One region of the Peribacillus sp. P4_B1 genome, then DNA from elsewhere that is predicted to be linked to it. Evidence: riboswitches for the same ligand, from Rfam matches in the RefSeq annotation. Region 1 holds a riboswitch; each other region holds the start of a gene.
The links. A riboswitch is a leader RNA that binds a small molecule or an ion and turns the genes downstream of it on or off. The one in region 1 is predicted to bind cyclic di-AMP.
Positions count from the first base shown of each region.

Region 2: another riboswitch for cyclic di-AMP. It lies ahead of AC1DVK_RS20855 (cation:dicarboxylate symporter family transporter); the one in region 1 lies ahead of AC1DVK_RS06245 (APC family permease).
Region 3: another riboswitch for cyclic di-AMP. It lies ahead of AC1DVK_RS16080 (TrkH family potassium uptake protein); the one in region 1 lies ahead of AC1DVK_RS06245 (APC family permease).

Region 1 is NZ_JBFUHM010000008.1:11,644-13,918, reverse strand. Features, by position in the region: gene AC1DVK_RS06250 (GtrA family protein) at 1-414, shown strand, start outside; cyclic di-AMP (ydaO/yuaA leader) riboswitch at 824-967, shown strand; gene AC1DVK_RS06245 (APC family permease) at 1,102-2,275, shown strand, end outside.
Region 2 is NZ_JBFUHM010000045.1:24,831-27,105, forward strand. Features, by position in the region: gene AC1DVK_RS20855 (cation:dicarboxylate symporter family transporter) at 31-1,290, opposite strand; cyclic di-AMP (ydaO/yuaA leader) riboswitch at 1,463-1,612, opposite strand; gene AC1DVK_RS20860 (efflux RND transporter periplasmic adaptor subunit) at 1,814-2,275, opposite strand, start outside.
Region 3 is NZ_JBFUHM010000027.1:35,319-37,593, forward strand. Features, by position in the region: gene AC1DVK_RS16075 (hypothetical protein) at 441-632, opposite strand; cyclic di-AMP (ydaO/yuaA leader) riboswitch at 963-1,105, shown strand; gene AC1DVK_RS16080 (TrkH family potassium uptake protein) at 1,248-2,275, shown strand, end outside.

The DNA.
Region 1 (2,275 bases):
TCCTTTATCCGCTTTTTATTGGTTGGAATGGTCAATACAGGGGTTGGACTTTCCATCATGCTTTTCCTCATGAATGTTCTTGAATTATCTTACTGGATCTCTACCTTTTTCGGCAATGGTATGGGAGCAGTAACGAGTTTTCTGTTGAACAGGACTTTTACTTTTAGAAGCGATATAGATTGGCGGAGAGGGGTTGCCCGTTTCTTTTGCGTCATCCTGATTTGTTATTACGCCGCTTATTCTTTAGGACAAGCCATTGCAGAATCCTTGGAAGCATCCGTTCATTTTTCCATTCAGCAAAATGTGGCTGTACTTATCGGAACAATCTTTTATACAGTACTGAACTATATTGGCCAGAAATACTTTGTCTTTAAAAAAAGCAATTTGGGAACAATTCAAGAAGGAAGGAACTGATTAGAATCAAAGAATGCCCCTTTGGATGGAAATCAAAGTGGATTTCATGAAGCGAATTTTTGATTTTCAGCGTGGAGTTTATATATTGCAAACCTATCCAAGCGGGGGCAGATCCTTTTAATAAGAAAGGTGAACCGTTAATAAATTAGAGATTTAAACAGTTTCGTAATTCGGTAATTTTCCCCTTTAAGTACCCACCGTTTTGTTCTTTCATTTCTTAAAAATTGATTGGGAAGTTTCTCTTTTTTAACAAGTTATTCACCTTTTTCCTACCTTCGAATCATGCACTTGGATGACTTATGTTATATAAGTCAGAACAAAGCCTCACTCAAAATAAATTATTATTTTACTGTGCAAAATTTTCATTTACTTTTCTATTTCACCGGAGTATGATAATCAACAGTTTCGTATTTCTAAATCGCTTAAACCTTATGGTACGGGGGACCCGTTATGGGATTATTTTAACAATCCAAGGGGTGAATCCTTTCAAGGTAGGGCTACTCTTAGGTCCGAATCCGACAGCTAACCTCGTAAGCGTTATATGAGAGGGAAGTGGAGCTTGTTAGACAAAAAAGTGGATGTCTACAGGTCTATTTAGTTATGACTTGTGGGCATTTTTCCATTTTTTTGTTTTTCCTATAGCTGGGTAATATAAACTTATAACTTAAAAATGGTGGTGAATTCTTGATGTTATCTTCTATAAAGAGGTTTTTGATCGGGAGACCTTTAAAATCAAATGCACTAGGTGATCAAAAGCTTAACAAAACCAAGGCTTTGGCAATATTATCTTCTGATGCTTTGTCTTCGGTTGCTTATGGACCGGAGCAAATATTAATCGTTCTGATCACGGTCGGTGCTGCGGCATTCTGGTATTCCATACCCATCGCCATCGGAGTATTGTTACTGTTGGCTGCATTGATCTTGTCCTATAGACAAATCATTTTTGCTTATCCTCATGGCGGGGGAGCCTATGTGGTTTCAAAAAACAATTTAGGTATCAATCCAGGGTTGATAGCTGGAGGATCCTTATTGGTCGATTATATTTTAACTGTAGCTGTAAGTGTTTCTGCAGGTACGGATGCCATCACGTCCGCCTTTCCCAGCCTTCATGCATATAATGTAGGCATAGCCATCGTTTTTGTATTTCTGCTCACCATCCTTAACCTAAGAGGGGTTACAGAGTCGGCCTCTGTTTTGGCCTATCCGGTGTATCTATTCGTTTTAGCGTTGTTCATCTTGATTGGTGTAGGAATTTACAAAATCCTGACAGGTGGAGTCTCACCGGAATTACACGCGCCAATCGGGACTCCAGTAGCGGGCATCAGTTTATTCATACTGCTAAGGGCATTTGCATCAGGAAGCTCCGCATTGACAGGAGTCGAAGCGATTTCCAATGCGATTCCGAACTTTAAAGACCCAGCTCCGAATAATGCTGCAAAAACTTTAATAGCTATGGGTTCCTTACTGGCTGTATTATTTACGGGAATCGTATTCTTAGCCTACTATTTAAGCATTGTTCCTAGCGCAGAGGTAACGGTCGTCTCGCAGATTGCTGAAGAGATCTTTGGTCGGAATTTCATGTATTTCTTCATTCAAGGTACGACTGCATTGATCTTGATTCTTGCTGCCAATACTGGCTATTCCGCTTTCCCCTTGCTTGCGGTGAATCTTGCAAAAGATAAATTCATACCAAGGGCGTTTACGATTAGAGGGGACCGATTAGGATATTCCAATGGAATTATCATACTAGGACTTGCATCCATCATCTTAATAGTCGCATTTGGGGGACATACAGAAAATCTTATTCCACTTTATGCGGTAGGGGTATTTATTCCATTTACGTTTTCCCAGACAGGGATGA
Region 2 (2,275 bases), on a different contig from region 1:
AGAGTGACATATCACTCTGGATTTTTTGTATTAAGAAACTTGTTCTAATTCTTTATCGGAAGGAGGGTTGAATTGACCTTCCCATTTAGAGATGACGATTGCTGCAAGTGAATTACCGATAACGTTTACTACTGTACGTCCCATATCAAGAATACGGTCGATACCGGCAATAAATGCTAAACCTTCAATAGGAATACCAACTGTTCCTAATGTCGCTAAAAGAACTACGAAGGATACACCTGGTACACCCGCAATACCCTTAGACGTGATCATTAACACTAGCATTAGCGTAATTTGCTCATAAGCACTTAAATCGATTCCGTACATTTGAGCGATGAAGATAGCTGCCAACGCTTGGTATAATGTTGAACCATCAAGGTTAAAAGAGTATCCAGTCGGAATAACAAATGTAGCTATATGTTTCGGACATCCCGCTTTTTCCATTTTTTCCATAAGTTTCGGAAGAACCGCTTCTGAACTTGCTGTAGAGAACGCAAGTATCAATTCTTCTTTTAGAAGTTTAATCAATGTAAAGATATTGAATCCTACAAATTTTGCAATAAGACCCAGAACGACAATTACAAAGAAAATCATTGTTCCGTATACAGAAAGCGCTAACTTACCTAACGGAATTAAAGATTCCAAACCGAACTTGGAGATGGTCACACCGATTAGTGCAAATACCCCAATAGGAGCAAATTTCATGACCATATTAGTTAGGTAGAACATTCCTTCTGCTGTACCTTGGAAGAAACGGAATACTGGTTTACCTTTTTCACCGATCGCGGCAATACTTAGTCCAAACAATACGGAGAAGAAAATAATCGCTAACATATCGCCTTGTACCATAGCTTGTACTGGATTGGATGGTACAATGTGAACAAGTGTATCTACAAATGATTCATGCTGCTTAGTTTCTGCTGTATCAACATAAGTGGAGATGTCAGTTTTTTCCAGATGATTCATATTTACGCCAGCACCAGGCTGGATGATATTAGCGGAAATTAAACCAACAGCAATCGCAATCATAGTTACCGCCACAAAGTATGAAAGTGATTTAGCTCCTAGTTTACCTACTGCTTTTAAATCACCTACACCCGCAACTGCAACGATAAGACTTGATACAATGATTGGCACAACAATCATTTTAATCATTCGTAGGAAAATGTCTCCGAATGGCTGTAAAAAGTTTTGGGCCGTCTCATTACCATAAAAAATGGCACCAACGATAATCCCTAGAATTAAACCAATGAAAATTTGGCTAGCTAAACTTAACTTGAATTTCTTCATATACTTTCCTCACCTTCCATAAAGTCTTTGATGCAAAAACGTTTTGTCTCGGTAAGGGAAACAAGATACTAATAGAAAGAAAGTAATTTTTCTTTTTTTGAAAAACTCTGTCTTTACGCCGAAAAAAAAGACACTTCATGTGTCGATTTCATATTGGCGTGAATATTCACACATGTTCCCTTAAAGACGCTGACGAGGTTAGCTGTCGGGTTAGGAATTGGAAACACAATTTGCCCTTTCATTTCTGAATTCACCCCTAGTGGAATAAAATCCACAAAAATGGTTCCCCCGTTCTTGGAATAAGATTAAGCGAGTTAACTTATAATAAAATATTATACTAAAAAGGTTAATCTGTAAATGTTTATTCTCATCCATTTTAGAAAAAGTCTTTAAATATATCTGAATATTCTGCATTTTAGATGATTTCACCAAGTATTACACTTCCCGATTTTTAGTCATTTAAGCTATATGGATATATAAATAATAACTAATTTGACATCCCCTTTCTTTATGAAAGAAGCAGTTATTTTTCCAAAATGCCAAGTAACAGATACCTTACTTTTTCCCTAGAGGTGAATTTTTTATAAGTTGCAATTTTCACTTTTTCAAATTGAATTGGGGTAATAAAATAAGAATGGTTCTTCGCTACCCTATTCGGTTCTAGCAGGATGACATCACCTACTGACGGTCCCTTTATTAGTTCCTGCTTACCTTCTGCTTTAAGCCCTTTTGAAATGTAGTGTTTATCCACATAGCCTTTTTTAGTCAATTTGTAGACATGCGGCCTTTTTTGGTAATGCACTGCCTCTATGGGAATGGCCGGTACACCAGCTTTCTCATTGGTTATTACAGCAAGGTTGACTTTGGATCCCACCAACAAAGATTCAGTTTCTTCACCCTCCGGTTCGATTAAAGCCTGAAATGGAAATCTGTTATCCTTTTTTAGTGACGGCTCTTCTGCTGGATAGGAATGGATACGGCCTAT
Region 3 (2,275 bases), on a different contig from region 1:
GAAAGAAAATATAAAAACAATAAAAAAAACCGTCCACAAGAAATGCGTCTTGGGGACGGGATCAATAGAACGGTGCCAATTAATATGTCACCATTATTAATCTTATGCCGTATTGCATTAACAGCATGCAATAACTATGCACTATAATGGGAACTCCCTTTAAGCTTCAATACATCCCCGTTACTCCTTTCCAGTTTACCAAGCGCACTGGAAAGTTGCGTTTCATTTACTTTTTTCTCATCGGAATCACATTTACCCTAAACTTTAACATTAATGGTATAATTTTGTAAATGTTATGATTTTCAAAACAAAAAAACTCATTCAAAATTAAATGAGTTTGAAAGCAAAACAAGATAGGAATTTTTCGCTCAGCGTTCCCGAATAAGACACAGGAATGACATAATTGAATACCGTTAAATGAATGTTTGGATTCAGCTGATTTACTTTAGGGAAAACAATTTTAATAACGGATTCTTTTTCTTATCCGTTATCCTTAACTCATTCATTATGATTTGGTCCTCATGATCGGCTATCCATTTCCTTAGTGCATCTTTATCCTGGCATTGTGTTAAATATGTCTGGCCACCCTTGCCTGTAGCGTTAATAACATATCTATTGAACGTCTTCTCCATAATTGCCCGCCTTTTTTATAAAATGTCTGGAACCTTTAAATACGAATGCATTGACTTTTTCTATGCTTTTCAAAAGAAAAATAGTTTATATATATTAATAACATTGATTGCCCATGACCTGTTCAGCTAGAAAGTGTTGAATCAAGTACACCGAAACTGTTATCATAATCGGATTAATCGAACCTATCATAATGTGCTAACTAATATTTGTCAATACGTTTTATCAATGTAAATAAAACGTAAATTTTCAGTTTTATTAAAGAAATATTTTTTTACAATTTAGGGGTTTACAACTGCTAAATGTTGGGAGTAGAATACGTTTATCAATTTAATATATTTCGGCCAAAACTCAAAGGAATTGAGTACGGAGGACCCAATCATTTGGGGTTAATTCTGCCATGCAGAAGGGATGAGATCAGCTCTTTCGCCATCCTACCCGTCAGCTAACTTCGTCGGCTAAAGCGAAGGAGGTCATAAGACCGCCTATTTCGGGAGCTTTTTTTGCACGCTTTTTGTGACAAAATAGCTGTTCGATGTTTACGCAGGTCTTTTTATTATGCTTAAAAAAGATTTGATAACAGGATTGATGGTTAAGATATTCATACAGTTTTACACATGTCATTTTTAGGTAGGGATGATCAATTGATAAAAGCAAAAAAATTATTCGATCCGCCAAAAATCCTTGTACTAGGCTTTGCCACCCTGATACTTATTGGGGCCTATTTGCTGACCCTGCCGATTTCTACTGAAAATGGGAATGGCCTTGCTTTTCTGGATGCTTTATTCACCTCAACCTCCGCTACATGTGTAACAGGACTTGTCGTAGTGGATACGGGAACGACCTTCACCACCTTTGGTGAATTGGTCATCTTAACACTGATTCAGATAGGCGGCTTAGGATTCATGTCATTTGCGACGTTTTTCTTTTTCCTTTTAGGCAAAAGGATTTCTTTAAAAGGCAGGTTACTCTTGCAGGAATCCTTAAATAATCTTTCCATGGCAGGTATAGTCAAGTTAGTAAAACGGCTTTTAATTTTCACGGCCATCATTGAAGCCATGGGTGCCCTTATCTTATCGATTCGCTTTTCTTTTGACATGCCAATCGGCAAAGCGATCTATTACGGGGTTTTTCATTCCATATCGAATTTCAATAATGCCGGTTTTGATTTGATGGGAGAATTCAAGAGCTTGACCCCTTATGTATCGGATCCATTCGTAACCCTTACGGTCGCCTTCCTGATCACGTTTGGCGGAATAGGTTTTATCGTGATGAATGAACTATACGAATATCGTGATACCCATCGTTTATCCGTACATACGAAGGTTGTTCTGATGACTAGCCTGACACTTACAATCGCCGGCGCAATTTTAATCTTTTTATTCGAGTTCGGTAATGCCAAGACATTGCAGCCTTTATCTTTCATGGGTAAAACGTTATCGTCTCTATTTCAATCGGTTTCACCAAGGACGGCCGGCTCCAATACGCTGAATATCCCTGATTTGACTCAACCCACATTACTGCTCATCATTTTCTTGATGTTCGTTGGGGCTTCACCCGGATCGACTGGCGGCGGGATTAAAACAACCACATTTGCGACGCTTATCGGAACGGTCTGGTCACAGATTAAAGGAAAGGGTGATGT